One region of the Pseudoalteromonas carrageenovora IAM 12662 genome, then DNA from elsewhere that is predicted to be linked to it. Evidence: predicted binding sites of a transcription regulator. Region 1 holds the regulator's gene; each other region holds the start of a gene.

The links. The regulator sigma-54, encoded in region 1, starts transcription at its own class of promoters, with help from an activator protein. The targets are predictions, from matches to a motif close to GTTGGCACGNNNNTNGNNT.
Region 2: ALFOR1_RS09450 (NarK family nitrate/nitrite MFS transporter) is a predicted target of sigma-54. The motif match lies at 2,111-2,129, and genes of this name have one in related genera.
Region 3: ALFOR1_RS00085 (EF-hand domain-containing protein) is a predicted target of sigma-54. The motif match lies at 3,420-3,438, and genes of this name have one in related genera.

What each region holds. Positions count from the first base shown of each region.
Region 1 is NZ_LT965928.1:589,150-599,388, forward strand. It holds gene ALFOR1_RS02735 (protein disulfide oxidoreductase) at 1-451, opposite strand, end outside; gene mgtE (magnesium transporter) at 493-1,851, opposite strand; gene ALFOR1_RS02745 (HPr family phosphocarrier protein) at 1,969-2,241, opposite strand; gene rapZ (RNase adapter RapZ) at 2,284-3,129, opposite strand; gene ALFOR1_RS02755 (PTS sugar transporter subunit IIA) at 3,146-3,598, opposite strand; gene hpf (ribosome hibernation promoting factor) at 3,603-3,890, opposite strand; gene ALFOR1_RS02765 (RNA polymerase factor sigma-54) at 3,917-5,416, opposite strand; gene lptB (LPS export ABC transporter ATP-binding protein) at 5,486-6,211, opposite strand; gene lptA (lipopolysaccharide transport periplasmic protein LptA) at 6,208-6,753, opposite strand; gene lptC (LPS export ABC transporter periplasmic protein LptC) at 6,743-7,297, opposite strand; gene kdsC (3-deoxy-manno-octulosonate-8-phosphatase KdsC) at 7,294-7,845, opposite strand; gene ALFOR1_RS02790 (KpsF/GutQ family sugar-phosphate isomerase) at 7,846-8,817, opposite strand; gene ALFOR1_RS02795 (calcium/sodium antiporter) at 8,820-9,788, opposite strand; gene ALFOR1_RS02800 (ATP-binding cassette domain-containing protein) at 10,043-10,239, shown strand, end outside.
Region 2 is NZ_LT965928.1:2,079,331-2,089,569, reverse strand. It holds gene modB (molybdate ABC transporter permease subunit) at 1-133, shown strand, start outside; gene ALFOR1_RS09460 (ATP-binding cassette domain-containing protein) at 135-1,163, shown strand; gene ALFOR1_RS09455 (HesA/MoeB/ThiF family protein) at 1,180-1,938, opposite strand; gene ALFOR1_RS09450 (NarK family nitrate/nitrite MFS transporter) at 2,227-3,696, shown strand; gene ALFOR1_RS09445 (bifunctional protein-serine/threonine kinase/phosphatase) at 3,706-5,445, shown strand; gene ALFOR1_RS09440 (alginate export family protein) at 5,455-6,648, shown strand; gene ALFOR1_RS09435 (FAD-dependent oxidoreductase) at 6,857-8,383, shown strand; gene ALFOR1_RS09430 (nitrate reductase) at 8,405-10,239, shown strand, end outside.
Region 3 is NZ_LT965928.1:14,808-25,046, reverse strand. It holds gene rsmB (16S rRNA (cytosine(967)-C(5))-methyltransferase RsmB) at 1-931, shown strand, start outside; gene trkA (Trk system potassium transporter TrkA) at 1,038-2,414, shown strand; gene ALFOR1_RS00095 (EF-hand domain-containing protein) at 2,480-2,695, opposite strand; gene ALFOR1_RS00090 (EF-hand domain-containing protein) at 2,772-2,984, opposite strand; gene ALFOR1_RS00085 (EF-hand domain-containing protein) at 3,127-3,339, opposite strand; gene ALFOR1_RS00080 (flagellar brake domain-containing protein) at 3,804-4,466, opposite strand; gene ALFOR1_RS00075 (TrkH family potassium uptake protein) at 4,496-5,947, opposite strand; gene ALFOR1_RS00070 (YigZ family protein) at 6,044-6,658, opposite strand; gene pepQ (Xaa-Pro dipeptidase) at 6,747-8,069, opposite strand; gene ALFOR1_RS00060 (transglycosylase SLT domain-containing protein) at 8,219-10,105, opposite strand.

The DNA of each region.
Region 1 (10,239 bases):
TAATGTAGGAAGGCGTTACTTGTCCTTGCCAATCGGCAAATATCTCACCATTTTGATCGTTTATTGTTGTAAAGGTGTAGCTTTTTTCATTGAGATAGCTATGAAGATCTTGATCCGAACCCGACTTTATCGCAATGGTCACTACCGAGTAACTATTGTCAGTTGCAAGCTCGTTTATAGCTTCAGAGGTAATACTACAAATAGGGCACCAAGTACCCCAAAAATAAATAAGCGTTGGTTTGCTTTGGCTAATTTTACTTAGGTTTATGGACTTGTCTTGGTAGTCTATTAACTGCAATTGCGGATTAGCTGGCATCACAGGTTGTCGCCACCAATTGATAGCCGTATAAATTATGGAAAATATAAAACCATACACCAACACACTCTTTAGTGTTGAAAGCCCTTTATGTTTGAGTGATTTTTTAGGTTTGCTTTTATTACTAGCTGCCATGAGAATACTTATTTAAATCACTTTTATAAAACGGTTTAAATTTATACCAGCAACCAGGTAGCAGTACCTAAAAAGGCAAATATACCAACAATATCTGTTACGGTCGTGAGCACAACACTGCCTGCTAATGCAGGGTCAATATTCATTTTTTTCAATATAATAGGAATACTTGCACCAGCCACACCCGCGACGACTAAGTTCATAAACATAGCAAAAGCGAGTACGCCACCAAGCATAAAATCCCACTGCCAAAGTGCTATTACACCAGCAATTAAAAGAGACCACAAAATACCGTTTAACGCGCCAATGGCAAGCTCTTTCATCATTAAGAAGCGTTGGTTTGTTTGATTTATATGACCTACAGCAATACCTCGAATAACGAGTGTTAAAGATTGACTGCCAGCAACGCCCCCCATAGAAGGCACAATACCGTTTAGCACCGCCAAAATAGGCAATACATCTAAAGTACCTTCGAAAAAGCTTGCTACAAAGGCTGCTGCAAGAGCGGTTAATAAGTTTACACCTAACCAAACTGAGCGTTTTTTTGAGCTTTTTAAAACGGGTGCAAAGGTATCTTCTTCGTCATCAAGGCCCGCTAAGCTCAAAAGGCTATGCTCAGCGTCTTCGCGTATTACATCAACAATGTCATCAATGGTTACACGGCCTAAAAGGTGTGCGTTATCATCAACTACCGGTGCAGATATCCAGTTATGACGCTCAAAAAGTTGTGCAACTTCACTTTCATCCATAGAGATTGGAATAGATTCACAATCTTCGTCCATTAAATCAAGAACGATTTTTTCTGGTGGGTTAGTGAGTAAGGTGCTGAGTGATAATGCACCTAAAAAACAGTTATGCTTATCAACTACATATAAGTCATCAGTGCCTTCAGGTAGCTCGCCTCTAAGTCTAATATAACGAAGCACTACATCAAGAGTAACATCAGGGCGAATGGTTACCGTATCGGTGTTCATTAACGCGCCAGCAGAGCGCTCTTGATATGATAGGGCTTGAGTTGCCCGCTCTCTGTCTTGAATATCCATTGCGCTAACAACGTCTTTATAGACGGTGTCAGGTAGGCTTCGTAGAACTTCACCTAAATCATCATGCCCCATGTCTTCAGTAGCGGCGGCAATGTGTTCAGGCTCCATTTGAGCAATAATGCCTAAACGTACATCTTCAGAGAGTTCTTCAAGAACGTCACCCTGTACGTCAGGGTCAACTAATTGCCAAAGTAAGCGACGGATTTTGTGAGGTGATGATTCTAGTAAAAGTGCGGTGTCACAAGGAGCTGTTTTTGCAAGCATGCGCCTAACTTGAACAAATTGACCACTATTGAGTGACTTGGTCACCTGTTTTAATTGTTGTAGTGGATAATCTTGTTCAAAAGCTTCAGGCATTGGCGTCCTTTATAAATTTTTATATTACTTTAGGGGAGGCGGTGAGTGTACAGACGCACTAACCTTATTTATAAGCTTAACCGGGTAAAATTTTTTATTACTAAAAGTTAAGCCTAATTATTCTTGTTCATTAAATCGTTGTGCTATTAGTTGTCCAACAGCATGTAAGGCTTGCTCAGAATCGGGGCCTTCACACACTACTTTAACTTCTTTACCTTGGCTGCTTTCTAGTAGCATTAATGCAAGTACGCTATCGCCAGCTGCTTCTTTATCATCTTGAAATAGTGTAATGGTGGCATCAAACTGCACGGCTAATTGCGCAAGTACAGTGGCAGCTCTGGCGTGTAAGCCAAGTTTGTTTTTTATTAAAAAAGCGTCTTCACAATGCATAAGTTACTCTATGTAAGCTGAACTGGTGATTATTCGGCTGTATTATTTTTCTTGTTCGCGGTGTCTAATTTTTACGTTAGGGTGTGTCATCGCAAAGCTCTCACCAATTGTTTGTGCTAAATACACCGAACGGTGTTGCCCGCCCGTACAGCCAATGGCAATCGTTAAGTAACTACGATTATTACGCTCTAGGTGTGGTAGCCATGTTTGTACAAATGTTTGAATTTGCCAAGTGAATTTTTGTACTATGCTGTGACTCGCTAAGTAATCTTTAACAGGTTGGTCTAAACCATTTAAAGGCTTAAGCTCTGGCTCCCAATGCGGATTTGGCAAAAATCGAGCATCAAATACGTAGTCAGCTTCTTTAGGAATACCGTGTTTAAAGCCAAACGATTCAAAGGTTACAATAAGTTGCTTATCTTTTTTACCGAGAATTTTTTCACGAATAGACTCAGCTAACTGATGAACACTTAAGTCGGTTGTATCGAGCATAAAATCTGCGCGGGTTACTAATACATCTAGCAGTTGTTTTTCTTTTTTTATCGCTAAATCAAGTGGTAACGAGTCAATAGAAAGCGGGTGTAATCGGCGTGTTTCAGAAAAGCGTTTGATCAGAGTTTGATCGTCACTATCTAAATAAAATAAAGTGGGATTTGCAAAGCCCGGGAGGTATTCAAGAATATCGTTAAACTCATCTTGCTCTTTAGGGATGTTACGCACATCTATGCTTACAGCAATTTTATCGTAGGTATCCGATACGCTTCGCACTAAAGAAGGCAGTAGGTTTACTGGAATGTTATCTACGCAATAATAACCTAAATCTTCTACAACGCGTAAAGCAACCGACTTCCCAGAACCAGAGCGGCCACTTATGATAATTAACTCCATTTATCACCCTTTTAAACTACGATTGATTAACAATAACTTGGTAAAGCTCAGCATCGGATTTTGCACAGCGTAACTGTTTACAAAATTCTTTGTCATTTAGTTTATCAGCTATGGTTGCGAGAGTCTTTAGGTGCTGTTGGTTATCACCATCTGGTACGATGAGTGCAACAAATATATCAACAGGGCGGTTATCAATCGCATCAAAATTTATGGCTGTCTCGCTTACAAGCACTATTGCTAATGGCTCTTCTGCGCCACTCATTCTTCCATGAGGAATTGCAATACCACGGCCTATGCCTGTGCTACCAAGCTTCTCTCTATTCATTAGAGCACACAAAATATCTTGCTGAGAAAGATAAGGAAGCTTTTCATGAGCGAGTTCGCTAATAAACTCTAAAATTCTTTTTTTGCTATTAAAAAGGACCGCAGCTTTGCTGCAGTCCTGGCATATAAGTGAGCTTAATTTCATCATATTAGTGTCGAGCAAGCTTCTCTTTGTGTTTAATAACTTGACGATCGAGCTTGTCAATCAACGAGTCTATGGCAGCATACATGTCTTGATGTTCGGTAGATGCAAATAACTCTGCACCACTTACATGGATTGTAGCTTCAGCTTTTTGGTTAAGTTTTTCTACATCGAGAATGACATGAACATTGTTTATATGATCAGAATGCCTTTCTAGCTTTGCAAATTTATTATTTACGTAGTCTCTTAATGAATCAGTAACATCTACATGACGACCAGTTAAGTTTAGTTGCATAAGCGTTTTCCTCTTTGTTTTGCGTCTTATATCAAACTCTTTCGTTGATTAGACGGTGGAATAGCCAGAGATTCGCGGTATTTTGCGATTGTGCGTCTAGCTACTTTAATTCCTTGCTCAGCCAATATATCCGCAATTTTACTATCACTCAATGGTTTTGCTGAGTTTTCTGCGGCAATCAGTTTTTTAATCAAAGCGCGTATTGCTGTAGATGAACACTCACCACCATTTTCGGTGCTTACGTGGCTTGAGAAAAAGTATTTAAGCTCAAATATACCACGTGGCGTGTGCATATACTTTTGAGTAGTTACACGCGAAATAGTCGACTCGTGCATCTCTACCATTTCAGCAACATCGTTTAAAACCATAGGTTTCATGGCTTCTGGACCGTGTTCAAAAAAGCCCTGTTGTTGCTTAACAATACAATTAGTTACTTTTAGTAGTGTGTCGTTTCTACTCTCTAGGCTCTTTATAAACCATTTAGCTTCTTGTAAATGAGAGCGAATAAATTGACTATCACCACTAGATTTAACTGTTCGTGACATAGCTGCATATTGGCTATTAACACGTATCTTAGGCATGCTATCTGGGTTTAGCTCAACTACCCAACGGCCTTTTATTTTTTTAACTGATACATCGGGGATCACATACTCTGATTCTTCCCTTACAATAGTATCTGCTGGCTTAGGGTTTAGAGTGTGAATTAACGTCATTACTTCTTTAAGCTCGTCTTCTTTGAGCTTAGTTTTCTTCATTAATGTACGATAGTCGCGAGCCGCTAATAGATCAATATGATCGGTTAAAATCATCTTTGTTTCATTGATAAAAGGCGTATCTTTATCAAACTGATTTAGCTGAATACACAAACACTCTTGTAAGCTACGAGCTGCTATACCCACCGGATCAAACAACTGAATACGTTTTAAAACGGCTTCTATTTCATCAAGTTCAACTTCGCCCTCGTCGTCGTTCTCTTGATTAAAGCTTTCTAAAATATCTTCACAGCTTAGCGTTAATATACCTGAGTCATCGACTGCTTCAACAATCGCTATTGCAATTGCTTCATCAGTAGGGCTAAACGGCGTGAGCTGTAATTGCCACATTAGGTATTCGTGAAGAGTTTCGGTTGAAGCACCTTGGTAAATAGACTCATCTTCTGGCATAGGGCCTGATGATGAAGCAGGAGCTGCGCTCATGTACTCATCCCAGCTTACATCCATAGCCATTTCGTCACTTACTGTGTCTTTAGTAAGTGCTTCACCACTGTCTTGCTCGTACTCGCTTGGTTTTTCGTCGGCATTAGCACTTACGGTTAATTCATCGTTATCTGCTTTTTGCTCGTTTTTGCCAGCTGATTCTTCCGTGTAATCTTGTTCATCTACTTCTAGAAGCGGATTGCTATCAAGCGCTTCTTGTATTTCTTGCTGGAGATCCAATGTACTGAGTTGCAACAAACGAATTGCTTGTTGCAGTTGTGGAGTCATTGTAAGTTGCTGGCCCATGCGCAGCTGTAATGATTGCCTCATGTATCTCTAACAATCCTTTTATGTTGTTATAATTAATACTAGCAGATGCTTAAAGACATGGCGTAAATGTTACAGCCTAAATTGCTCGCCTAAATAAACATCGCGTACCGTTTTATCATTTAATACGTGCTCTGGTGTACCAGAAGCGATTAACTCTCCATGAGAAACAATGTAGGCTTTTTCACAAACATCAAGGGTTTCTCTTACGTTATGATCGGTAATTAATACACCAATCCCACGATTTTTAAGATGTTCTATTATTTTCTTTATATCTAACACCGATATAGGGTCTACACCTGCAAAGGGTTCGTCGAGCAATATAAATTTAGGATTAGCAGCTAGTGCGCGTGCAATTTCTACGCGGCGTCGCTCACCACCCGATAAAGCCATACCTTGGCTGTCTCGAATATGTTGAATACTAAATTCATCTAACAAGTTGTTAAGCGTATCTTCTCTTGCTTTTTTGTTAAGCTCTTTCCGCGTTTCTAAAATAGCCATTAAATTTTGATAAACGGTAAGTTTTCTAAAAATTGATGACTCTTGTGGTAAGTAGCCTATGCCTAATCTAGCACGACTATGCATAGGTAAAAGAGTAATATCGTTCTCATCAATAGAAATTTTGCCTTTATCACTCGGTACAAGGCCCACTATCATATAAAATGTAGTGGTTTTACCTGCGCCGTTAGGCCCAAGCAATCCAACAATACTGCCAGCTTTGACTTCTAGACCAACATTTTTTACTACTTCACGGCCTTTATAGCTTTTTGCTAATAGCTCTGCTTTTAATGTACTCATGGCTGGCCTTTGTCACTTTTTTTTACTTTTTTAGGCTCAACAGGCACTAAAATAGTGTGAACGCGATCGGTAGAGTTTTCATCTTTTTCGGCGCTAATTAATTGCTGTTGCATGTCGTATGTAATACTTTTTGCATTGATTTTTTGCCCCGCTTGAGCGACCTCAGCATCGCCAACTAGCGTTAAAAATCGCTTAGCAACATCGTAGCGTACTTCGTTTGCACTGGCGCTCATTACTGTGCCGTCAGCTTGTTTTTCTTCAAAATAAGCTGGGCTACCTGTTGCTATTAGTAATTGCTTGTTATCACCTAAATCTTCGCGTTTGTGTACTTCTAATCGGTCAGCTGTAATACGACGATTACCGTGAATAATCTCTACGTTTTTTTCAAAAATCCCTACATTAGCTTTTAACTGGCCTTCTTGTTTGTCAGCGCTAATTGAAATTTGATTGGCAGCAGGAGAAGCTTCTTGTTCTGCTGCATAGCCATTAAAAGCAAGTAGAAGAGTTGGAATTATAAGTATTTTAGAAATTTTATTGGTCATAGTATATGGTTCGCGTATGGTTAATTAGTTTAATCACTTCAGTTTTTAAGTCGGCTTCAAGGCCTTTACCGGTGATTTTTAAATTGGGTCCAGTGATGACAACAGGTTGCTCCGAGCGCATTGTTAATAGTTCTATATCAACCTGAATATTATCAGCGTTGATTTTGTCTATCATGGCGTTATCGGTTAAGTTTTTGGCAACTACATTACCTTCTAATATCAACTGTTTGTCTTCGTATAATGTTGCTTCGTCAGCGTTTATTTGCCACGTTTGCTTTTCGTTATATAAAGTAAATATAGGCTTTTCAAAAAATGTAAAACCTAGCTGCTGGTATAGCTCCATTTTAGCCGCTGTTACTTTGTGGCTAATTTTACCCTGTTCATCATAAGCTGTTTGCTTAAGTTCTATGGCGATGTAATCAGGCTTAGCAATCACTTCAGGTTCTGCCTGAGGAGCTGTATTTGTTTGGGTAAAATAAGGGTACCAAAGCCAAACCATACAGCTAATGAATAAAATGCTAAGTATTATGCGCGCCGCATTCATGAACTAGTGCCTTGTGTGGTAAGTGCCTTACCATTTTCAAGCATGAGTAAATCGGTAAGCTCTCTTACTGCCCCAAAACCACCTGGCATTTGGGTAACGTAGTGCGATAAGCGTTTAATAAGTGGGTGAGCATCGCTTACAGCAACGGCAAAACCAACTTGCTCCATTACTGGCATATCGGGGCCATCATCGCCAATATAGGCAATTTGGTCATCGCTTAGGTTGAGCTTGTTTTTTAGCTCTTGGTAAGCAATTAGCTTGTCTTCTTGACCTTGATAAATATGTTGCACTGTTAAACTGCTCATACGGGTTTGCACTATTTGAGAGTGACGCCCAGTAATAACGGCTACTTCAAAGCCACTATTTATTAATGCTTTTATGCCAAAGCCATCTTTGGTGTTAAACGCTTTTAGCTCTTCGCCTTGGTTGCCAAGGTAAATTCGCCCATCAGAAAAAACACCATCAATATCGCATATAAGTAGCTTTACTTTTTTAGCGCGCGCTTTTGCATCAGCACTTAGCGGTTGATAGAGATCTTCAAATTGCATTTATAACACTCCTGCTTTTAATAGGTCTTGCATGTTTAGTGCGCCAATTGGTTGGTTTTTTTCATTAACCACAATTAACCCATTTATACGTTTGTTTTCCATTATATTGAGCGCTTCAGCTGCAAGTATATCTTGGGTAGCTGTTGTACATGACTTAGTCATTACCACACTGATTAAAGTGGTGTGAATATCAATACGTTGCTCTAAAATACGGCGTAAATCGCCATCGGTAAATAATCCCGCGAGCTCTTTGTTGTCATTAACTATCGCTGTCATGCCTAATCCTTTGGCTGACATTTCAATTAACGCATCTTTTATAGTTTGTGAAATATTAATACTAGGTGTGTTTTCACCGCTGTGCATTACGTCCTTTAGCGTTAGTAGTAAACGCTTACCTAGGCTGCCCCCTGGGTGCGATAGAGCAAAGTCATCTGCGGTAAAACCTCTAGCCTCTAAAAGTGCTACAGCCATAGCATCTCCCATAGCTAAAGTGGCTGTGGTACTTGCTGTTGGCGCAAGACCTAATGAGCAGGCTTCTTTTTCTACTTTTATGCACACATGTACATTAGCAAGTGTTGCCATGGTTGATTGCATATTACCCGTCATGGCTATCATTTTTGCACCAAGTCTTTTTAAGACTGGGATGATATTTAAAACTTCGCTGGTTTCACCAGAGTTTGAAATAAGCATAACCACATCATTTTTTGTGATCATGCCTAAGTCGCCATGGCTCGCTTCACCTGGGTGAACAAAAAAGGCTGGGCTACCCGTACTTGCAAGTGTGGCGGCTATTTTATTGCCTATATGGCCTGATTTTCCCATACCAATGACAATAATACGGCCCTGGCAGTCGTACATTAATTGACATGCATGATGAAAGTTTTCATCAACATATTGAGAAATATCACTCAATGCTTGGCGTTCTATATCAAGAACGCGAAGGCCTTGTTCAATAAAGTTTAACTGCGCCATGTTTACCCTATTTGACTGAAAATATAACCTTGGTAGCCTAAAAATGCTAATAGCAATAAGCCGCCTTCTACTCTATTGATACGCTGAGAACCTCTAAAGTTCAACGACATAATAATAAGAGCAAGTGTTGCACCTATCATTATTAATACATCTCGACTCACTAATGATGGATCAATTACTGAAGGGTTAATAATACCGGCTAGTGGTAATACGGCTAAAATATTAAATATGTTTGAGCCCACAATATTACCAAGAGCAAGGTCATCTTCATTTTTTAATACACCTGCAATAGAGGCTGCAAGCTCAGGTAAGCTCGTACCTATGGCAATAATAGTTAAACCGATGACTAAATCGCTCAAGCCAAAGTATTTTGCAATATCAACCGCCGAGCCCACTAAAAAATGTGAACTAACAGGAAGTAAAATCATGCCAATAACTAGCCAAAATACAGCTTTTTTTGTTGGAACGTCATTAGGTACTTCATCGCATGCTTCTGACACAAACGGATCATCTTCATTTTTTGCGCGCATAGAAACAATAATCAGCCCACCAATAAAAACGATAAAGCCAATTAAAAGTGCTATGCCTTCACCAAACGAAAAGTAGTTATCTGAAAACACATACCAAGTAGCCAATGATACGAGCATCACTAATGGCATTTCGCGTTTTAATGTACTTGAAGATACTGCAAGAGGGCGAAAAAGGGCGGTAATACCTAACACAAGTAAAATGTTTGTAATGTTTGAACCCACAGCATTACCAACAGCTGTATCGGTTTTATTAGCTAAAGCTGCTGAGGCCGAAACCATCATTTCAGGCGCTGATGAACCCATAGCTACAACGGTTAAACCAACAATAAGCGTGGGAACGCCAAAGTTTTTAGCAAGGGCTGCTGCCCCATAAACAAACCTGTCTGCACTCCAAACTAGAGCTGCAAAACCAAGAATCAAAATAACAAACGAGGTAACCATTGTGATAAGCCAGTTATTCAAAATAGAGATGGCGCGAATAGTAACAAAAGCCAACATGAAAGTATAAATAAAAGAGTCAGGTCTGCTCTAATGGGCCCAGTGCTTTTAGTTTATATTTAGAAACTTAAGCATGCGTTAAGGGAAAATCCCTCAGCCTTAGAGCACTTTTTATAGGTGTATTACAAAATCTTACGAATTGTTTTTTCCATCTTTGATAAAAAACCCTTAAAATAGGATCACTAGTGAACATTGTTATGGAGAGCGACTTGTCGCAATCAATAGTAGAAGTCAAGGATGTGAGCTTTTCGCGTGGCGATAGAACCATATATAAAAATATGAGTTTCAGCGTACCTAAAGGTAAAATCACTGCCATTATGGGGCCAAGCGGAATTGGCAAAACCACCATGCTGCGTTTAATCGGCGGTCAGCTTAAGCCTGACTCAGGCGATAT
Region 2 (10,239 bases), 1.5 Mb from region 1:
TTTGTACGACCATGTTGAATCGTTAAATTATGCGGCTGCGCATCAGCTCTCTCTTATTTTATTGGCTATTTCATTTGCGTGTTTGGTGCTGTTATTTAAGTTTAATAAAAGCATAGTTGGGGTTAAACAATAACATGATTAAATTAACCCTATTTAAAGCACTTAATAACTTTGATTTAGATATAAACTTGCAATTAGAGTCGTTTAATATTGCAGGTGTTTTTGGTCCGTCCGGATCAGGTAAGTCTACATTGCTGCGTTGTATTAGTGGTCTTGAAGGCAAGCAAAGTATTTATATTAATAATCAACCTGTGCATCATTTACCTAGTGATAAACGCGGGGTAACACTGCAAGTGCAATCTTGTCCGTTATTTCCTCATTTAGATGTTGCCGGCAATTTAGCTTTTACTCAAAAGCACTGCGCTAATAGGGAAACTAACATATCTGAGCAAGAAGTGATTACAGCTCTTGAGTTACAACCACTCCTTAAACGCAACGTACAAAGTTTATCGGGCGGGGAGCGTCAACGAGTGGTGTTTGCACGCACAATGTTAGCAGGTCAAAAACTTATAATTTTAGATGAGCCGTTTAGTGCGCTCGACTGGCCACTTCGTTTTAAAACACTAACAACATTAAGTGAGTTAGCAGCTAAATTTAATATTAAATTTATAATAGTGAGCCACTCATTAAAGGAGCTACTGTTTTGCTGCGATACCCTAATTCAGCTTGAAAAAGGTAAGGTGATAAACCAAGGAACAAGTGCGTTAGTTGCCAAGGCTATTTATGCTAATAATAAGCAAACACCACTGAGCTTACTTAATTATGGCATTATTAAATTTGATGAAAAATACGCTGTTTATCACCTTCTAATAAAACAAAGTGAGCAGCAGTTATTTGTATCCCCAAGCGCAGTTGAGCAGGGCGGCAAGCTAATTATTGAAAGCGAACAAATATCAATTAGTGCTATAAAACCAATACTCACAGAGCATAGTAACATATTGGTTTGTATACTTATTAATGCTGAAATGATTGATAGCAATTGGCAGCTTACACTTAATGTTGATGGGCAAACATTGTATTGCTTACTTTCAGCAAGAGTATGGGATCAAAGTAATTACAAAGAGGGCGATACACTTTACGCCGCTATTCATAACCTAGAGTAAAAAATTAAAACACGAGTTACTTACTACAGGTGGGACACTGGCTATTTTTAGGAATTTTAAAGCGGTTAAACTCCATGCTGAGCCCATCCACCAGCAATAAATGTTCACTTAAGCCGCTTGGTAAACCCGCAAGTATTTTTAGTGCCTCAGTTGCCTGAATACTGCCAATTAGCCCAACAATAGGGGAGAGCACGCCAGATTCAGAGCAGCTTTGTGTTTGTTCATTAAAAAACTGTGATAAGCACTCGTAGCAATGGCTATGTTGTTTCATGGTAAAGCAGGCAACTTGGCCTTCCATTCTAATTGCAGAGCCTGAAACTAGCGGTATTTTAGCCTTATAACAGGCGCTATTGAGTAAATTACGTGTAGGCAAGTTATCAGAGCAATCAATGACTATATCAATATTACTTAATAGCTCGTCAAGCTTTGACTGCTCATCTAAAAATGCATCGATTGTATGAATATCTATTTCATCATTTAAGCTAGTTAACTGCGCTTTAGCGGCGTGTGTTTTTAAGCTTCCCACATCTGTTTGTTTGTAAAGCACCTGCCTTTGCAAGTTTGTAGCATCGACCAGATCGTTATCTACAAGCGTTAATGTTCCCACACCTGAGGCAGCTAAGTACTGTGCAACCGGGCAGCCTAAGCCACCTAAACCTACTATAAGCGCATGAGATTGCCATAGTTTTTCTTGTCTATCTATATCAAGTTGTACAAGCATAATGTGGCGAGAATAACGTAATTGCTGTTGATACGTTAATGGCGGTTTTTGCATAAATGTGCGCTCAAATTTTTTTGTAACAATACCAAGTAGTTAAAACCTAGAGCAAGTAAAGCTTTAAAAATCTTTGCACTGTTAACGCCCATCGCTGCTACTTAAATAGTGCAAAGCGAAATTATTATCAATAGCGAAAATTGTAACTTACTGAATTTGTTATTTATTAATTGTTGGCTTAGTAATTGCTGACTATGGTTAATGTTAATTTAACAATTCGCACAGTATAAATGCTACCAAAGTAGTATGTACTATTTAAAACAATAATCGTTACAAGGAAAAAATAACATGCAACCGAGTACTGGGTTTAATCTCATATCGTTTAGCGGAAAAATGAAAATACTTCACTTAAGCTGGATGGTGTTTTTTATCTCATTTTTTGTATGGTTTAACCATGCGCCATTATTGGGTGCTATTGCAGGTTCGCTTGGCATTACTATGGCTCAAGTTAAAACACTGCTTATATTAAATGTTGCCTTAACTATTCCTGCTCGTGTCGTGGTTGGTATGCTTACCGATAAATTTGGTCCACGTATTGTGTACGCAGCACTACTTATTGTGTGTAGTATTCCGTGTTTTATGTTTGCCCTTGCAACAACGTTTGAGCAAGCAGCTATCGCCCGCTTTGCACTTGGCTTTATTGGTGCGGGTTTTGTTGTTGGTATTCGTATGGTGAGCGAGTGGTTCCCGGCAAACGAGTTAGGTACAGCCGAAGGTATTTACGGAGGCTGGGGTAACTTTGGCTCTGCAGCCGCCGCTATGCTACTACCAATATTAGCGCTTATGTTTGGTGGCGAAGATGGCTGGCGTTATGCGGTCGGTGTAACAGGCGTACTAAGTGTAATATTTGGTATTATTTGGTACATAAACGTAACTGATACGCCTAAAGGCGGTACATACTTTAAGCCTAAAAAAGTAGGGGCAATGGAAGTAACCAGTAAAGGCGACTTTGTACTACTGCTTATAATGAAACTACCTATGTACGGTGCATTAGCGCTACTTACCTGGAAGCTTTCTCCTACTGGCGCAAATTTACTTTCTGAAAATTTTGTAGTTGGTACATACGCGTTTTTAGTGCTGCTTTATATTTACGAAGTGTATAAAACGTTTGATATTAACGGTCATATTTTTAAGCAACCTGTTCCAGAATCACACCGTTACGACTTTAAGCAAGTTGCTGTTTTAAATATTCTTTATTTTACAACATTTGGCTCAGAGCTTGCCGTTGTATCTATGCTGCCATTATTTTTTATGGAAGTATTTGGCCTTGATATGGTGTACGCAGGCTTACTTGCCTCAGCCTATGCATTTATGAACTTAGCCTCTCGCCCTGGTGGTGGTTGGATCTCAGATAGAATGGGTCGTCGTAAAACGCTTATTGTACTTACCACAGGCTTAGCTGTAGGTTATTTTGTTATGGGCTTAGTTGACGCTAGCTGGCCGCTTTGGCTTGCAGTTGCAGCTGCCATGGCGTGTTCGTTTTTTGTGCAAGCAGGGGAAGGGGCTGTATTTGCCGCTGTGCCACTTATTAAACGCCGTTTAACTGGGCAAATTGCAGGTATGACGGGAGCTTACGGTAATGTAGGGGCTGTTGTATATTTAACGGCGCTCTCATTAGTTGATTACCAAACATTCTTTATGATTATCGCTGCCAGTGCATTGTTAGGTTTAGGTGCATTATTTTTCATGAAAGAACCTGATGGCCACATCACTGAAGTAAACGAAGATGGCACCGTTGAACTTATTTCTGTGACTTAAGGCATACTTATGTTTGATGAAACCCAAAAAGCCAGCGCACTTACAAACGAACTTAACGTTGAGTTTGGTGGGCACAGTAGCAAAGGTATAAAAACCGAAAACCAAGATGCGTTTGCTGCTCTTAATACTCAAGCGCAAGAAAAAGAGTCAAAAGGGGTTATTGCCTGCTTGGCCGATGGGTGTTCATCAGCAAAAAATGCTAAACAAGCTTCACAGTTATCGGTAACGCACTTTATAAATGAGTATTTAAATACACCGCCAAGTTGGGCCGTTAAAAAGTCGGTATCTAAGGTATTGGCCAGTTTAAATCAGTGGCTGTATTCGCAATCGGTTAACTATAATCACCTCGGCCAACGCCAAGCAGATTGGATGACCACGTTTACAGCGCTTATTTTAAAATCGGCCACGGGTTATATTTTTCATTTAGGTGATACCCGAATTACGCGTTTACGTGCAAAAAGTATGGAGGCGATAACACGCGACCATAAAGTAAACGATACCCTAACGCGAGCTTTAGGCGCGCAGCTTCATCAAGAAATTGATGTATACGAAGTTGATTTAAAAGCTGATGATATTTATATACTTACCTGCGATGGTGTACACGATGTGTTGCCAAACAGTGATATACAAAAGCTAATTGATGAGCATACTAATTTAGAACACGCAGCTAAAGCAGTGACAGAGCTTGCCATAGCAAGAGGCAGTGACGACAACGTAAGCTGCTTACTTGTAAAAGTGAATAGTATTGCAAAACAAAATTTAGACGAGTTATATCACTCTTTAACTAGGCGAAAAATTCCGCCACCGTTAAAGGTTGGCCAAAAAATTGATGACTTTACTGTTATCCGTGAATTACACGCTAGTAGCCGCTCGCATATTTATTTAGTGCAACAAACACCCGATACGCCTCCTGTTGTATTAAAAGCGCCTTCGGTAAATTTTGAAGACGATGTGCATTACCTCCAAGGCTTTATAAGAGAAGGCTGGGTAGGGCAGCGTATTAATCATCCCAATGTAATGAAGGTTTTAAATACGCAATCGCAAAGCCGATTTTTATATCATATTTGCGAATACATGGACGGGCAAACATTGAGTGATTGGAAGCATGATGTGCCGCATCCAGAAATTACCCAAGTGCGTAGTATTATTGAACAAATAGTACAAGCACTTAGAGCGTTTCAGCGTTTGGATATGGTGCATCGCGATTTAAAACTCGATAACGTGATGATAGACGCTCACGGCAAAGTAACATTAATCGATTACGGCACTGTAAGTGTTGCGGCTATGGATGAGTCGGTAAAGCAAATTGCTGATGATTGCCCGCAAGGTACGGTAGATTATACCGCACCAGAGACGCTTATTACTATGCACGCCGATTTTAAGAGTGATTTATTTTCGCTAGGCGTTGTTGCGTATGAATTATTATGTTCAAAATTGCCGTATCAACCACTCGCTCATAATCACGTACTAAAAGATTACACTCACTGGCAATACACAAGTATTCGTAAACACAGAGCAGATATCCCGTTTTGGTTAGATCAGGCTTTAATGAAAGCATTGGCTCCCAAACCTGAATTCAGATACCACGCATTTTCTGAATTTATAAGTGATATCAATAAACCTAATCCACATTTAAAAAGTACCGCCCCGAAAGACTCAATAATGAAACGCGATCCGGTTTTAGTCTGGAAAAGTATTTCGTTGTGTTTGTTTATAGCCTTGGTGTGTGTACTCATAATTAAAAATTAAGAGATAAACATGTTCAATCATAAAAAAAACTTACCTATTATTTTTATACTGGGTAGCTTAACTGCGCCTTCAATAAGTCAAGCGGCGCAAACCGATCTTAACTTTAGACTGCGTTTTGAAAGCGCAGAGCAAGATAACGCGTTAAAAGATGCAAGTAGCTTAACGCTGCGTACACGCCTTACTCATAAAACAGATGAAGTGAATGGTTTTTCTGCACTTATTGAAGTTGAAGACAGCCGAAGCTTGTTAGGTGTAGACGATTACAACAATACACTGGGTAAAAATACTAATTACTCAGTAATAGCCGACCCAGAAACCACAGAAGTAGATCAAGGTTTTATAAAATACGCAAAAGATGCTTTATCAATTAAAGTGGGTAGGCAAGTAATAGCGCTTGATGGGCAGCGGTTTGTGGGCCACGTTGGCTTTAGGCAAGACAGACAGACTTTTGATGCTGCAACAGTAAATTACACGTTTAATGATATTAACTTGCACTATAGCTACATAAGCAAGCGCAACCGTATATTTGCTGATAGCAAAGATATTGATTCATCAGATCACCTAATCAATGCAAGTTTTAAAACAAGCGTAGGTAAGGTGGTTTTATACAGTTATTTATTAAGTAACGACGCAGTAGATGATGACAGCTTAGATACCTATGGTGTTTCTTTTAATGGTAATAAAACGCTCAGCGATATTAAATTTTACTACAAAGCAGAGTACGCCACGCAATCTGCATCAACTAGCATAAGTGATTTTGACGCAGATTATTATGCGTTTGAAGGCGGTATTGATTTAGGCGGTTTAGGCATTGAAACCGTTACATTAAAAGCCGGTATTGAGTCACTGGGTTCTGATAATGGCGATTATGGTTTTGCTACGCCGCTTGCCACAATGCATAAATTTAATGGTTGGGCTGATACGTTTTTAGCAACACCAACACAAGGGCTTGATGACACTTATGTAAGTTTAAATGGTAAAGCCTTTGACGGTAAATGGTTAGTGGCGTATCACAACTTTGATGCAAACGACAGCGTCAATGGGGTTGATGATTTAGGCTCGGAGCTTAATGTGCAATACGTTAAGCCTATTAATAAAACCTATGCCGTAGGCGCTAAATATGCCGATTATTCAGCAGGCGATAGCGCGGCGGGCAAAGTCGATACCCAAAAGCTATGGGTGTGGGTAAGCGCTAAATTTTAGCCCTTGTAATCTAAAGCGTTACAAGTTGGTGCAATAGCGCCAGCTTGTGGTGCTTTCACTTCTTTTTTACTGCACCAATTTGGTTAAGTAACTGAAATATATTATTTATATATCTGGCTTGCATATTGCTATAACAACTACATAACAAATTATACGTTTGAAGTATTAATTTATGCATTTAGTACTTTAAATCAAACAGGTGATTTTAATGCCAAGCAAGCAGCGTGTTGTAGTCGTAGGAAACGGAATGGTCGGGCATCATTTTGTACAGCAGCTAGTATCGCAACAAGGTGATAGCAAAAATGTTGATATTACAGTACTCAGTGGTGAAGACCGCCTCGCTTATGACCGCGTACAACTTTCGTCATTTTTTAAAGGTAAAACCGAAGACGATTTAGCACTTACCTGCAGTAAAACCTATCAAGATTGGCAAGTTGGTTTTCATACTCATTCTAAAGTGGTTGATATAAACCGTGATGCAAAAACGGTTACTACCTCAAAAGGCGAATCATTTGCGTACGACAAGTTAATACTGGCAACAGGCTCATTTGCATTTGTGCCACCCATTCCAGGTAAAGATCGTGAGCATTGCCTAGTTTACAGAACCATTAACGATTTACACGCTATAAAAAAATCAGCACAAGGCAGTAAAGTCGGCGTGGTTATTGGTGGCGGTTTATTAGGACTAGAAGCTGCAAATGCGTTAAAGCAGCTTGGCTTGCAAACCCATGTAATAGAATTTGCGCCACAACTTATGGGCGTACAAATAGATGGTGCTGGTGGGCGGTTACTAAAAAATAAAATTACCGAGCTCGGCGTTACAGTGCATACCTCAGTGGCTACAGAGCAAATTACTGAAGGTGAAAACAGCCGTTATAAAATGTGCTTTAAGGGTGGTCAAACCCTAGAAACTGACATGATTGTATTTTCAGCCGGTATTCGCCCATACGACAATTTAGCTCGCGAGTTTAATTTAGAATTAGGTGAGCGCGGCGGCATTGTAATAAACAACCATTGCCAAACGAGTGATAAAAACATATACGCAATAGGCGAATGCGCCCTTTGGAATAACTTTATTTTTGGCCTTGTAGCACCGGGCTACGCTATGGCAAAAGTAGCGGCGGGGCATGTTTTAAAGCAGCTTGCTTCAAGTACAGCTTCAAACACACCTTTAAGCAACTATTCAAACAATACTGATGAATTTAGCGGCGCCGATATGAGCACCAAGCTTAAATTAATGGGTGTTGAAGTGGGCTCAATTGGTGATGCCCATGCACGCAGTGAAGGCGCAATTAGCTATTACTTTGAAGATCAGCCAAACGGTATTTACAAAAAAGTAGTCACTAATGAGCAAGGCAATAAACTCATAGGTGCTGTACTGGTTGGCGATACCAGCGAATACGATAACTTATTGCAATATCACTTAAATAGTATAGAGCTTAGTGTGCCCGCAGAGTCTTTAATAATGCCGCTTGCAGGAGATACTGGTGAGCTAAGTGCTGATGATTTACCAAGTGATGCCATTATTTGTGCGTGCCACAAGGTTACAAAACACACCATTGAACACGCTGTTATGCAAGGCTGCAGCGATTTAAGTGATGTGCAGCAAGCCACTAAAGCAAGTACTGGCTGTGGAGGGTGTGAAAAATTAGTGCAAAGCGTTATTAGTCGTGCACTCAATAATAAAATAGCCACCCTTATCCCTGCAGATGAACCTGTATCACAGAGCGCTTAACACTCACAATAAGAGATCAGTATGGAAACTTTAAACACTTGTTCAAACACGCCTTTGCTTAAACAAACTACCTGCGCTTATTGTGGTGTAGGGTGCGGGGTTGATATTTCATTATTAAATAATACCCCAACAAAACTTGAAGGCACGCGCGAGCACCCCGCTAATTTTGGCCGCTTGTGTGTTAAAGGCACGCATTTGCTTGACACCACCGGCAGTGATAATCGCTTAACATCACCCCTTATTGATAACGAGCCTGCCAGCTGGGATGCTGCAACAAAATACGTTGCTAATAGATTTAACGCCATTATTAAAGAGCATGGGCCGGAATCGGTTGCGTTTTATGTATCGGGGCAGTTACTCACTGAGGATTACTACGTTGCCAATAAATTAATGAAAGGCTACATAGGCTCAGGCAATATAGATACAAACTCAAGGCTGTGTATGTCATCGGCGGTTGCCGGTTATAAACGTGCGTTTGGTGAGGACGTAGTACCATGTACCTACGAAGATTTAGAGCAAACTGAGCTACTTATTTTAATTGGCTCAAATGCAGCTTGGACTCACCCGGTACTATACCAGCGTATGGAGCGCGCAAAAAAGCTTAATCCAAACATGAAAGTAGTGGTTATCGACCCGCGAAAAACCGATACAGCCGAGCTTGCCGATACCTTTTTAAATATAAAACCAGGCAGCGACGGAGCACTTTATAACGGCTTACTTAATTATTTAAGTGAACATAACTATTTAGATACGCAATTTATTAACGAGCATACTAATGGCTTTGAAACAGCTCTTGTAGAGGCGAAAAAGTGGAGTGTAAAAGCGGTAAGTGACTTTTGTGATATTGACGCGCAGCTAGTGAGTGACTTTTACGCCTTATTTGCAAAAAGTCCAACCGCCATTAGTTTTTATTCAATGGGTATTAACCAATCAAGCTCAGGGGTTGATAAGTGTAATGCTATTATAAATGCGCATTTAGCGTCGGGCAAATTGTTAAAACCTGGCTGTGGCCCGTTTTCAATAACGGGGCAACCTAATGCAATGGGTGGGCGTGAAGTAGGTGGCTTGGCAAATCAATTAGCAGCACATTTAGACATTGAAAACGAAGCGCATCAACAGTTAGTGCAGCGTTTTTGGCAATCACCAACAATAGCTCAAAAAGCAGGGTGTAATGCTATTGATATGTTTGATGAAATCGCCAAAGGAAAAATAAAAGCTATTTGGGTAATGGCAACCAATCCAATGGTAAGCTTACCTAATAACGCAGCAATACAACATGCACTTGAGCAATGTGAGCTGGTGGTTGTGTCTGACTGTATAGCCAAAAGTGATACGCTAAAATTTGCTAATGTGGCGTTTCCATCAACCGGATGGGGCGAAAAAAACGGCACAGTAACTAACTCAGAGCGCAGAATATCAAGGCAACGCCCGCTAGTTGAGCCTTTCTCAGGAGCTAAAAACGATTGGCAAATAATGTGTTTAGTTGCCCAAAAAATGGGCTTTGAAGGATTTGATTTTACAGACCCAAGTGGCATTTTTGAAGAATGGGCACAACTTACTGATTTCGAAAATAATGGTGATAGGTTATTAAATTTATCAGCCTTAGTAGGGCTTTCGCAGCAGCAGTACGATAACTTAAAACCCGTTATGTGGCCGGTACTAAAAAATGAGCCATATAAAAACGGGCAGGTTTTTGTTAATAAACAATTTAGCACCGCAGATAAAAAAGCCCGCTTTATACCTATAACGCCCAAACTTCCTGTGCAGCAAACATCAAGCGATTACCCTTTTGTAATGAACTCAGGGCGAATACGCGACCAATGGCATACAATGAGCCGCACCGGAAAAAGTACAGC
Region 3 (10,239 bases), 570 kb from region 1:
ACGTAGCTTTCAACGCCAACAGAGCGAGCTTGAAGAAAAAGCGAAGCAAATACCGGTGTGTTTATACAACCATCCAAATTGGTTTATTAAACAAGTGCAAGCTGCATACCCAAATAGCTGGGAAGCATTGCTTGAAGAAAATCAGCAACAAGCCCCTATGTGGCTGCGTGTAAATCAAGCTCAATACAGCACGCAAGAATACAGCGAAATGTTAACGGCTAACGATATTGAACACACATTAAACCCAGAGTTTGTTGACGGTATTAAGCTAGCTAAGCCGCGTGATGTATTCTCGCTGCCAGAATTTGATGTAGGTGCATGTTCGGTGCAAGATGCAGCAGCACAACTTGCAGCACGCTTTTTAGAACCTAAAGCTGATGAATACATTTTAGATGCCTGTGCAGCGCCTGGTGGAAAAACATGTCACATATTAGAGCTTGCTGATGCTGAAGTATTAGCCCTAGATAGCGACTCAACTCGCCTTGAGCGTGTTAAGCAAAACCTTACGCGTATTGGCTTAGGTGCCGATTTACAATGTGGTGACGCTTCACAGCCTCATACTTGGTGGGATGAGCAACAGTTTGATCGTATATTATTAGATGTGCCATGTTCTGCAACTGGTGTTATACGCCGTCACCCAGATATAAAATGGTTACGCCGCGCATCAGACATCGAAGATCTAGCTAAACTGCAAAGTGATATAATCGATAGCATTTGGCCACTACTAAAACCAGGTGGCACACTGGTATACGCTACGTGTTCGGTACTCCCACAAGAAAACCAGCAACAAGTTGCTAAGTTTTTAGCTAATAATGACGATGTAGTACATATTCCATTGCACGAGAACGACACTGTTACTAACCCGGGTTTGCAATTACTACCGGGCGAAAGTGATGGATTTTATTACGCTAAGCTAGTTAAAAAAGCCTAATAACCGTACACTAAATAGTTAGCCATTTATGAGATATTAAATGGCTATTTTTTTAATTAAACGGTAATTAATCTCTTTTTAGGTTGATTACTAATACGGGTAAATAATGAAAATAATCATACTCGGAGCTGGGCAAGTTGGCGCTACGCTTGCTGAAAACTTAGTTGGCGAACAAAACGAAATTACGGTTGTAGATATAGACGGCAACCGTTTGCGTGAGCTTCAAGATAAGTACGACCTACAAGGGGTTATGGGCCACAGCGCGCACCCTGATGTATTACGCCGTGCTGGCGCTGAAGATGCCGATATGATTATAGCGGTAACCAGTTCAGATGAAGTGAACATGGTTGCTTGCCAAGTAGCGTACAGTATTTTTAATACCCCCACTAAAATTGCTCGAATACGTTCAGAGCAATATTTAAAATACCGCGAAAAACTTTTCCAAAATGACGATTTACCAATCGACCATTATATTGCCCCAGAAGCACTCGTTACCAAATATATTCGCCGCTTAATAGACTACCCTGGTGCATTACAAGTATTACAATTTGCCGATGGTATGCTCTCTTTAGTGGCTGTTAAAGCTTATTACGGTGGCTTATTAGTGGGTTATGCGCTTTCTGCTTTAAAAGAGCACATTCCTAATGTAGAAACTCGCGTTGCGGCTATTTACCGCCAAGGTAAAGCCATTAAACCCTTGGGTACTACAGTAATTGAAGCCGACGATGAAGTCTTTTTTATAGCCGCAACCAAGCATATTCGCGCGGTTATGAACGAGCTACAAAAGCTAGAACGCTCTTACAAAAAAATTATGATTGCTGGTGGCGGTAACATTGGTGCCGGCCTTGCCCGCTCGCTTGAAAAAAACCACAGTGTTAAATTAATTGAGCGCAGTAAAGAGCGCGCTGAGCAACTATCTGAAATGCTCGACAACACAGTGGTATTTTGTGGTGATGCATCAGATCAGGAACTGCTATCTGAAGAGCATATAGAGCAAGTTGACGTATTTATTGCCGTAACTAACGACGATGAAGCAAATATTATGTCGGCTATGCTTGCAAAACGAATGGGTGCACAAAAAACCATGGTACTTATTCAGCGTGGTGCATACGTTGATTTAGTACAAGGTGGGGAAATAGATATAGCCATATCGCCGCAACAGGCCACTATATCGGCATTGCTTACTCATGTACGCCGTGGTGATATTGTTAATGTTTACTCATTACGTAAAGGTGCAGCAGAAGCAATTGAAGCCGTCGCTCATGGCGACGAAAACACTTCAAAAGTTGTTGGCCGTGCCATTGCCGATATTAAACTTCCTGCTGGTACTACTATTGGCGCAATAGTACGTAACGACGATGTACTTATAGCCCACGACGATACAATTATCATGTCGGGCGACCATGTAATAATGTTTTTAATCGACAAAAAACACATTACCGTTGTAGAAAAGCTATTCCAAGTAAGTGCTATATTCTTATAATCACTTAGCATAAACGCAAAAAAGCCGCTGACTAAGGCGGCTTTAGTGGAGTATGAAGCGTGTGCTTACTGTACTTTTGCAAACTCTTCTTTTGAAAGCTCGCCGTTTCCATCTGCATCTAAATCATCAAAAATCTTTACTAATTGTGCATTTACTTGCGCTTCTTGCTTAGTGATTGCACCATCACCATCGGCATCAAATGAGGCAAAGTCTACTGCTGCGTAAGCTGCTGATGAAGATGCTAAAACTAAAACTGCAAGTGTTGTATTTAATGTTTTCATAATAATATTCCTAGTAAGATGGGAAGTCCTTTTCAAAGATCCCTAACTGTGAAAATGCTTAACCTTTATAGGTTAATTAGTAATTTGAGAACTCTTCTTTAGAAAGCTCACCACTACCGTCTGTATCTAGCTCAATAAATTCAGCCATTAAATCTGTATCTACTGCCGCTTCGCTTGGGCTGATAGTGCCACTGCCGTCGATATCTAAACTATCGAAATCTGATGCTGCAAATGCAGCTGAAGAAGATGCGATAGCAATAAGAGCAAGTGCTTTATTTAGATGTTTCATAGCGTATTCCTTCATATTCAATGTTTTATCAAAAAATTGGTTTGCTAAAATTAAAGTCAAATTCACTTCCTTGTTATCCTCTTTCGTAAGCTCCCTTGCCTGCTTAGGTTGTCTTTGGCAACTCAGGATAAATCACTTTAAATTAAGCTTTTGAAAACTCTTCTTTTGATAACTCACCATTTTGGTCAGTATCGAGCTCTGAAAACATGCTCATTAGCTTTGCATCTACCGATGCTTCTGCTTGGCTAATTGCGCCATTACCATCTACATCTAACGTATCGAAATCTGATGCTGCAAAAGCTGCTGATGAAGATGCAATAGCGATTAGTGCTAAAGTTTTATCAATGCTTTTCATAATATGTATCCTTCAAATTTATGTGTGTGCGATTAAGTCTTTCACTGTAAATCACGTTTTCGTTCAGTACACTTAGACTATTACAACTTAAATGCCAACATTTAAAAGTTTATATATATCAATGCATTAAGATAACACCTTCGTTTTTTGAAGATTTTAGCTGTGATTTTTGTTGCTATTTAGCAACGCGATTTATAATGAAGAAATTAAATTAAACAAAAACAGATAGTTACAATTAAGTAAAAAGCTACAGTTTTGAGTATTTAATAGAAATGAGGGGGCTTTCCTAGAAAATTTAAGTAAACTATAAGCTAAGTAGGTTTGCAGTGAAAATGATAATTCTATTTTCAACTAACTCAACAAACTGTTATTTAAGGAAATTATATTTATTTTTAAATTAAATGAAGAAGTATTTTTAAATTTTTACACAAAATACCTTTTTGTTGCAAAAAGGCGAAACGTTACTACTCTACAGCCATATCAAGTACTGATGGGTCGATAAAATGTTCTTTCATAAATGCTTTCATTTCATCTTCACTGGCTAATAACCTAATTCCGCAATTAACACCCGATGAGTGCTCTTTCACACTGCAAATCTCACCCTGAAAATCCTTACTATTGGTATCTAGTATTACAGTGCATTGCATGTTTTTTAAGTCTTCGTCTTGTTGATCGCCCCTAACATCAAACATAACACCAGTGAGTGAAATATCTTTGATGATGCCTTCAAGTACTCTGTCATCGCTCACTTTTAATTTAGCCGGTAATAAGGTAGGTATGCGTGCTTGAGAGCGCAGAGCAAAAAGCTGTACTTGCTTAGGGTAGTTAATAAAAATCAACCTAGCAGGATGAGAAGCCACCGACATTATTTGTTGTCGAAATGCAATAATCTGCCCGCCACTGCCCTCTATTAATGCTCTTACTATAACCATTACACCATCGCGTAAATAATCACTACTCGCAGGCAAGCGCTTTGAACTAGGGTAATTTAAAATAATAAATTTATTTTCGAGCAAGCCTACAAACTCGGTTTTAATGCGCTTACTGTCGGTGGGAGTGAGTATTTCTAAGTCAACCAAGCCACTCGTAATGAGTTGGTGTAATTTATTTAGATTTGACGCTGGCATACTCTACCCCTGAGTTAGTTTAATAGCGTTTAGCCGCGCCAAAAAGTAGGCGTAAATAATACTAATAACGTGAATATTTCTAACCGGCCAAATACCATAGCAATAGTTAGCAACCATTTTGCGCCATCGGTAATTGCACCATAGTGCGAGGCAACATCACCTAAACCTGGGCCTAAGTTATTTAAACATGCAGCAGTGGCAGAAAACGCCGTTATGTTATCCATACCAGTCCCCATAAGCGCCAGCATAATAATAATAAACACCAGTGCATATGCCGAGAAAAAGCCCCACACGGCCTCTACAACCTTATCTGGCAATGCTTTACGGCCGAGTTTAATAGAGCATATAGCGCGTGGGTGTACAAGCCTATTAAGTTCACGTACGCCCTGTAAGTAAAGTAAAAACACTCTTACTACTTTCATACCGCCACCGGTAGAGCCTGCACAGCCACCAATAAAGCTCGAAAATATAAGTAAAATAGGTAAAAACAGCGGCCAAGTAGAAAAGTTATCGGTAGCAAAGCCTGCTGTTGTACTCATAGATACCGCTTGAAACAAAGCTTGATCGAGGGTCTCGTCGCCATTGGCAAATATTTCGTTGGATGAAAGCACAGTAAAACAAATAACCACCAGCGCTAATTGAATACATAAAAACACCTTAAACTCAGGATCACGTATATATACTTGAATGTTTCTGCTCGCCACTGCGGCGTAATGCAAAGAGAAGTTGACGGCGGCAATAATTAAAAAGAACACGCAAATAAAGTTAATCATTGGGCTGTCAAAATGACCCATAGACGCATCGTAAGTAGAAAAACCACCTATCGCGACTGTAGAAAACGCATGGCATATAGCATCAAACCACTCCATTCCTGCAGCCCAATAAGCCAGCATACACGTAATAGTTAACGACACATAAATATACCAAAGGTGCTTGGCAGTATCGGCTATGCGAGGGGTCATTTTAGAGTCTTTAACAGGACCAGGTATTTCAGCTCTGTATAACTGCATGCCACCCACACCAAGCATGGGCAGTATAGCGACAGCAAGTACGATTATACCCATACCGCCAAACCACTGGAGTTGCTGGCGATAGAATAATACTGATTTTGGCAAGTATTCAATACCCGTTAGTACAGTAGCACCGGTGGTTGTAAGGCCTGAAAATGCCTCAAATACGGCATCAGCCAAAGATAAGTTTGGCTCTTGTAAAAATATAAGCGGCAAGGACGCAAACGCCCCAAGTACCAACCAAAACAAAACAACAATCAAAAAGCCTTCGCGTGCTTTTAAATCGCCGTTTTCATGGCGGTTTGGGTAATAAGCCATCATGCCAATAACAACACTGAATATAAATGCTAAAACAAACGGAACACCACCACCGTCTTTATAAATTAAAGACACCAGTGCCGGTGGCACCATGGTAATACTAAACAGCGCAACAAGTTGGCCAAGAATTTTTATGATGGTACGAAATTGCATTTAGCTTATCGCTTTTATTATTAGTAAACTGAGATTGAGTAACTTCAATCAGATCAAATTAAACAGGTATGCATTAAATGCAATTTGTGTAGGTTATTACTCTTTAATAGTTAACTCAACTGCGCCGTGGCTTAAATCAAAAATATCTTTTATTGCTTGCTGGGCTTGTCGGCTATCTATTGTGATCACCCATTCAATATTAGCAGTAAATTGCTTATCAATATTAAGTACCTGATAACTGGTTTTTAATAACTGCTCTATTGCACCTTGCATGTTGTATTCACTTTGGCCAATAATTTCTACGCTAGGTACTTTAGTGACTGTTTTAAGTTGAGTAAGCGCATTATTAAGCGAGCCGCCATAAGCACGCACTAAACCACCCGTGCCTAACTTAATACCCCCAAAATAACGTGTAACCACTGCGGTAATTTCACCAAGCCCCGATCCCACCAGCACATTTAACATAGGTTTGCCTGCTGTGCCATTTGGCTCTCCATCATCTGAAAAACCATAAACATGGCTGCCACCAGGATTACCTGCTACATGCGCCCAACAATTATGGCGAGCATCTGAGTACTTTTCTTCAATGCTTTTAATAAACGCTTTAGCTGCATTTAAATCAGGTGTATGAGCTATATGAACAATAAAAGTGCTTTTTTTAATTTCTTCTTGGTGAAACACATCTTCGGCAGGGTATTTATATTCAGACATAGTTAAAGCTCAATTAAAAATGGGGCCAAAAGGCCCCTTTGTATTCGCGTATTTTAGCGCGTATTAGCTAACTCGTCTTTATAAGGATTTAGTCGAGCGCTAAATCACGAGTCATATTTTCTAGGCTATCTTCGTGAACAATAATGTTGTCTTCAATACGAATACCGCCATAAGGTTTAAATGTCTCAACTTTATCCCAGTTAATAAACTGTTTGTTGTCGGTTTGTGCTAAATCACCTAATAGTGAATCAATGAAATATAAACCCGGCTCTATAGTGAATACTTGGTTTTTCTCAATTTTTCGAGTACAACGCAAGAATGGGTGCCCTTCTGGTGACGGCTGATGCCCTCCTTTTTCATCACTCATAAAACCGCCCATATCATGAACTTGTAAACCTAAATGATGCCCGAGTCCATGCGGGAAAAAAGTAGACGTAATTTTACGCTCAACAATTTCTGCCGCTGGTAAGTTTACAATTTTGAAGTCGCTAAGAATTTGCGCAATACGGTTATGGCACTCAACATGTAAATCGCCATATAACATACCTGGTTTTAAACCTTTGCCTAACTCAATTTGCGTAGCCGTCATAGTATTAACAAGCTCAGCAAATTCACCCTGCTTTTTAAAATCGTATGTACGAGTAATATCAGCAGCGTAACCGTTGAAGTTTGCACCTGCATCAATTAAAAACGAATTATGAGTATGCGGCGCTTTAGGGTCAAAATGTGTGTAATGCAAAATAGCGCAGTTTTCGTTAAGCGCAACAATATTACCGTACGGCATTTCGTTTTCGCTTTGGCGTGTAGCCATAAGGTACGCTTGTTGAATATCAAACTCGCTACCACCGTTGTAAAACGTATCGCGTGCAGCTTTATGCCCGTCTACTGCAATGCGGTTAGCTTGGCGTAAACATTCAAGCTCGTACTGCGTTTTGTATGCACGATGAAAATGAAAGTAATTTAATACAGGCTCAGGGTTCATTAAACTAAAACCAAGTGCTTGTGCTACTTCAATGTACTCGCCCATATACGCATATTTAGCTTTATCGTATGGAAGTAGCTTTTCTACTTGATCAGGCTGTAGTAATAGCTCTATATCAAAGTACTCAGCCCAAAAGTCACGTGGCTCGTCAGGTACTTTATGCCAAAAATCAACTGGACGATAAAAAATAAGCTTTGGCTTATCGCTACCATTAACCACAACCCAGCAATGTGGATTATCTATTACAGGCAACCAAGCTTTAAATTGTGGATTAACTTTAAATGGGTAATACATGTCGTCTAAAAACTGGCGCTTAGCTTGGCCTGAGTGAATAACTAATCCCTCTAACCCTTCACGGTCACAAATTGTACGAGTACGCTGTTGCAGTGTTGCAATATGTTCGGCGTATAAAACGGCTAATTTATCCATTGTTAATCCATCTGTTAAATTTAACTTGCTTTGAGTCTACCACTTAAAGGCTGAGCGCTCAAAAAAGGGGGATATTTAACATGTAAATATCCCCCTTCTTAATGCTTATACCAATCGTGTTAAGTTATTACTCGGTGGGTATTATATATTCAACCACCCATTTTCATTTCAAGCAGCGGCGCAAGTATATTACCTTCTCTGCCCATTCGAGTGTGATACACCTGCCTATATGCAAATACATTTTTTACATAGTCGCGGGTCTCACGATACGGAATAAGCTCTACCCATAACTCAGCCGGAATTGCTTCATCGGGTAACCAACGTTTTATACGATGATACCCCGCATTATAAGAAGCTGTTGCTAGTACTTCGTTGCCGTGGTTTTTCTTTTTTAAATACTGTAAGTAACTTGTACCTAATCTAATATTAGTTTTAGGCTGATACAAACGATTACTCGATACACTTCCTTTATTTACGTACTCAGCAGTACTTGGCAATAATTGCATTAACCCACGCGCATTAGCATGCGAGCGAGCATCGGGCGCAAACGAGCTCTCACGCCTTGCAATTGCAATACTCCAAGCTGGATCAATTTTGCTACGTTTGCTGTAACGCTCAAATACATCTTGATATGCAAACGGAAAACGCTGCTCTACATTATCCCACGCTTTTATTTTAGCAAGTGTAAAAATAGTGCTGTCGTGCCAACCTAAATCGGTAGAGAGTATTGATGCAGCTAACTTTTCGTCAGCACTAGAGGTATCCGTTAAGTAATTCCACTCACGACGCGCTGAGGTAAATCGTTCTATATCGTAAAGCGCCTTTGCACGTTTAAACCCTGGTGCATTACTCACTTTATCTACCAACTTTTGATCAACCGCTAAAGGGTGGTTATTTAAATCAATAGGCAGCCCTAAACGCGCAGCAGCTAAAAAGCCGTAATAATCGCGATTAGCAGCCACTTTTTTCCAAATATCATCCGCTTTTTGTTGCTCGCCTCGTTTAGCGTAGCTATACGCTAACCAATATTGTTGGCCTAAGCTTAAATCTTCTTTGCCTGTAAAAAATGCAGCTATACCTTCCCAATCTTGGGTTTTGAGCATATTACCCAGCTGCCATTGTATTAACTTTTTATCTTGTCGGTCTTTAGGTACTTTATTTAACCAAAAGCTAGCTTGTTTGTGCCCGCTTGATGCAAGCGATAGCGCAAAGGTGTAATACACATCAGCCTTAGAAGCTTCGCTGTAGTTAAATATTTTTTCTAACTTTTCCCATGCTTTTAATGCAAGCTCTTTGTCGCGCCAAATTAAACGCTTAACCCCATAAAGGGCTATTTCGCCTTCTTTAGCCGATTTATTTTTATAACGATATAAACCAGCCGCTGCGCTTGGATCGCGGCGTACTTTTAAATATAAATCAGCTAAATAGCGTTCATTTTTAGGCAATAGTGTTTTTAAATAAGGTAATAAGCTTTGCGTACCGCCTTGCGCTGCGAGTGTAACGCGTTGCCATACGGTTTCTTCTTTCATGTAGCCTTTTTTCCGCCACTGAGAAAAAAGCGCATCACACTCATTGGGCTGCGACTTTCCAACAGCCCACAAATCAGTAACCTGATTAAAAATTGCTTTTTCAGGAGCCCCTAAATCAAGCTGAAAATCCAAATAAGCACACGTAAGCTCAGCATTTGAGGTTTGGCGATAATTACGAATATATGCCGCTTTTTTGTTTTTATCTTTTAAGTACTCTAACCACGCTTTTCGCACAGGCCATTCTAATGGCGTATGCTGATAAACAGTTAAGTAGTCTTCTATTTCAGCCTGGTATTTAAAGTTTGGGTTACGCTGCCAATAGGTTTTTTCAACATACGGTTTTAGCGGATGATTAAGTCCACTAACCGCTTCTTTAAAGTCTTGATAACTACCGTAACGTGCTTTTTTTTCAGCATCTAAAAATGCATCGTTATCGATACTCGCCCCGGCAGAGTAAAGAGGAAATATAAATGCAGCTGCCGCAACGTTTAATAAATATTTTTTCATAATGTCCTTTAATAAAAAATTAAAGCGATGACTAAAAACTTTCCATCACACCTTAGCACCAAACCAGCTATATTTTAACCAGCCGTTTGTAACCGAGTTAAATTTTTCGTTGCATTTTTAATTTAAAGCAAGCA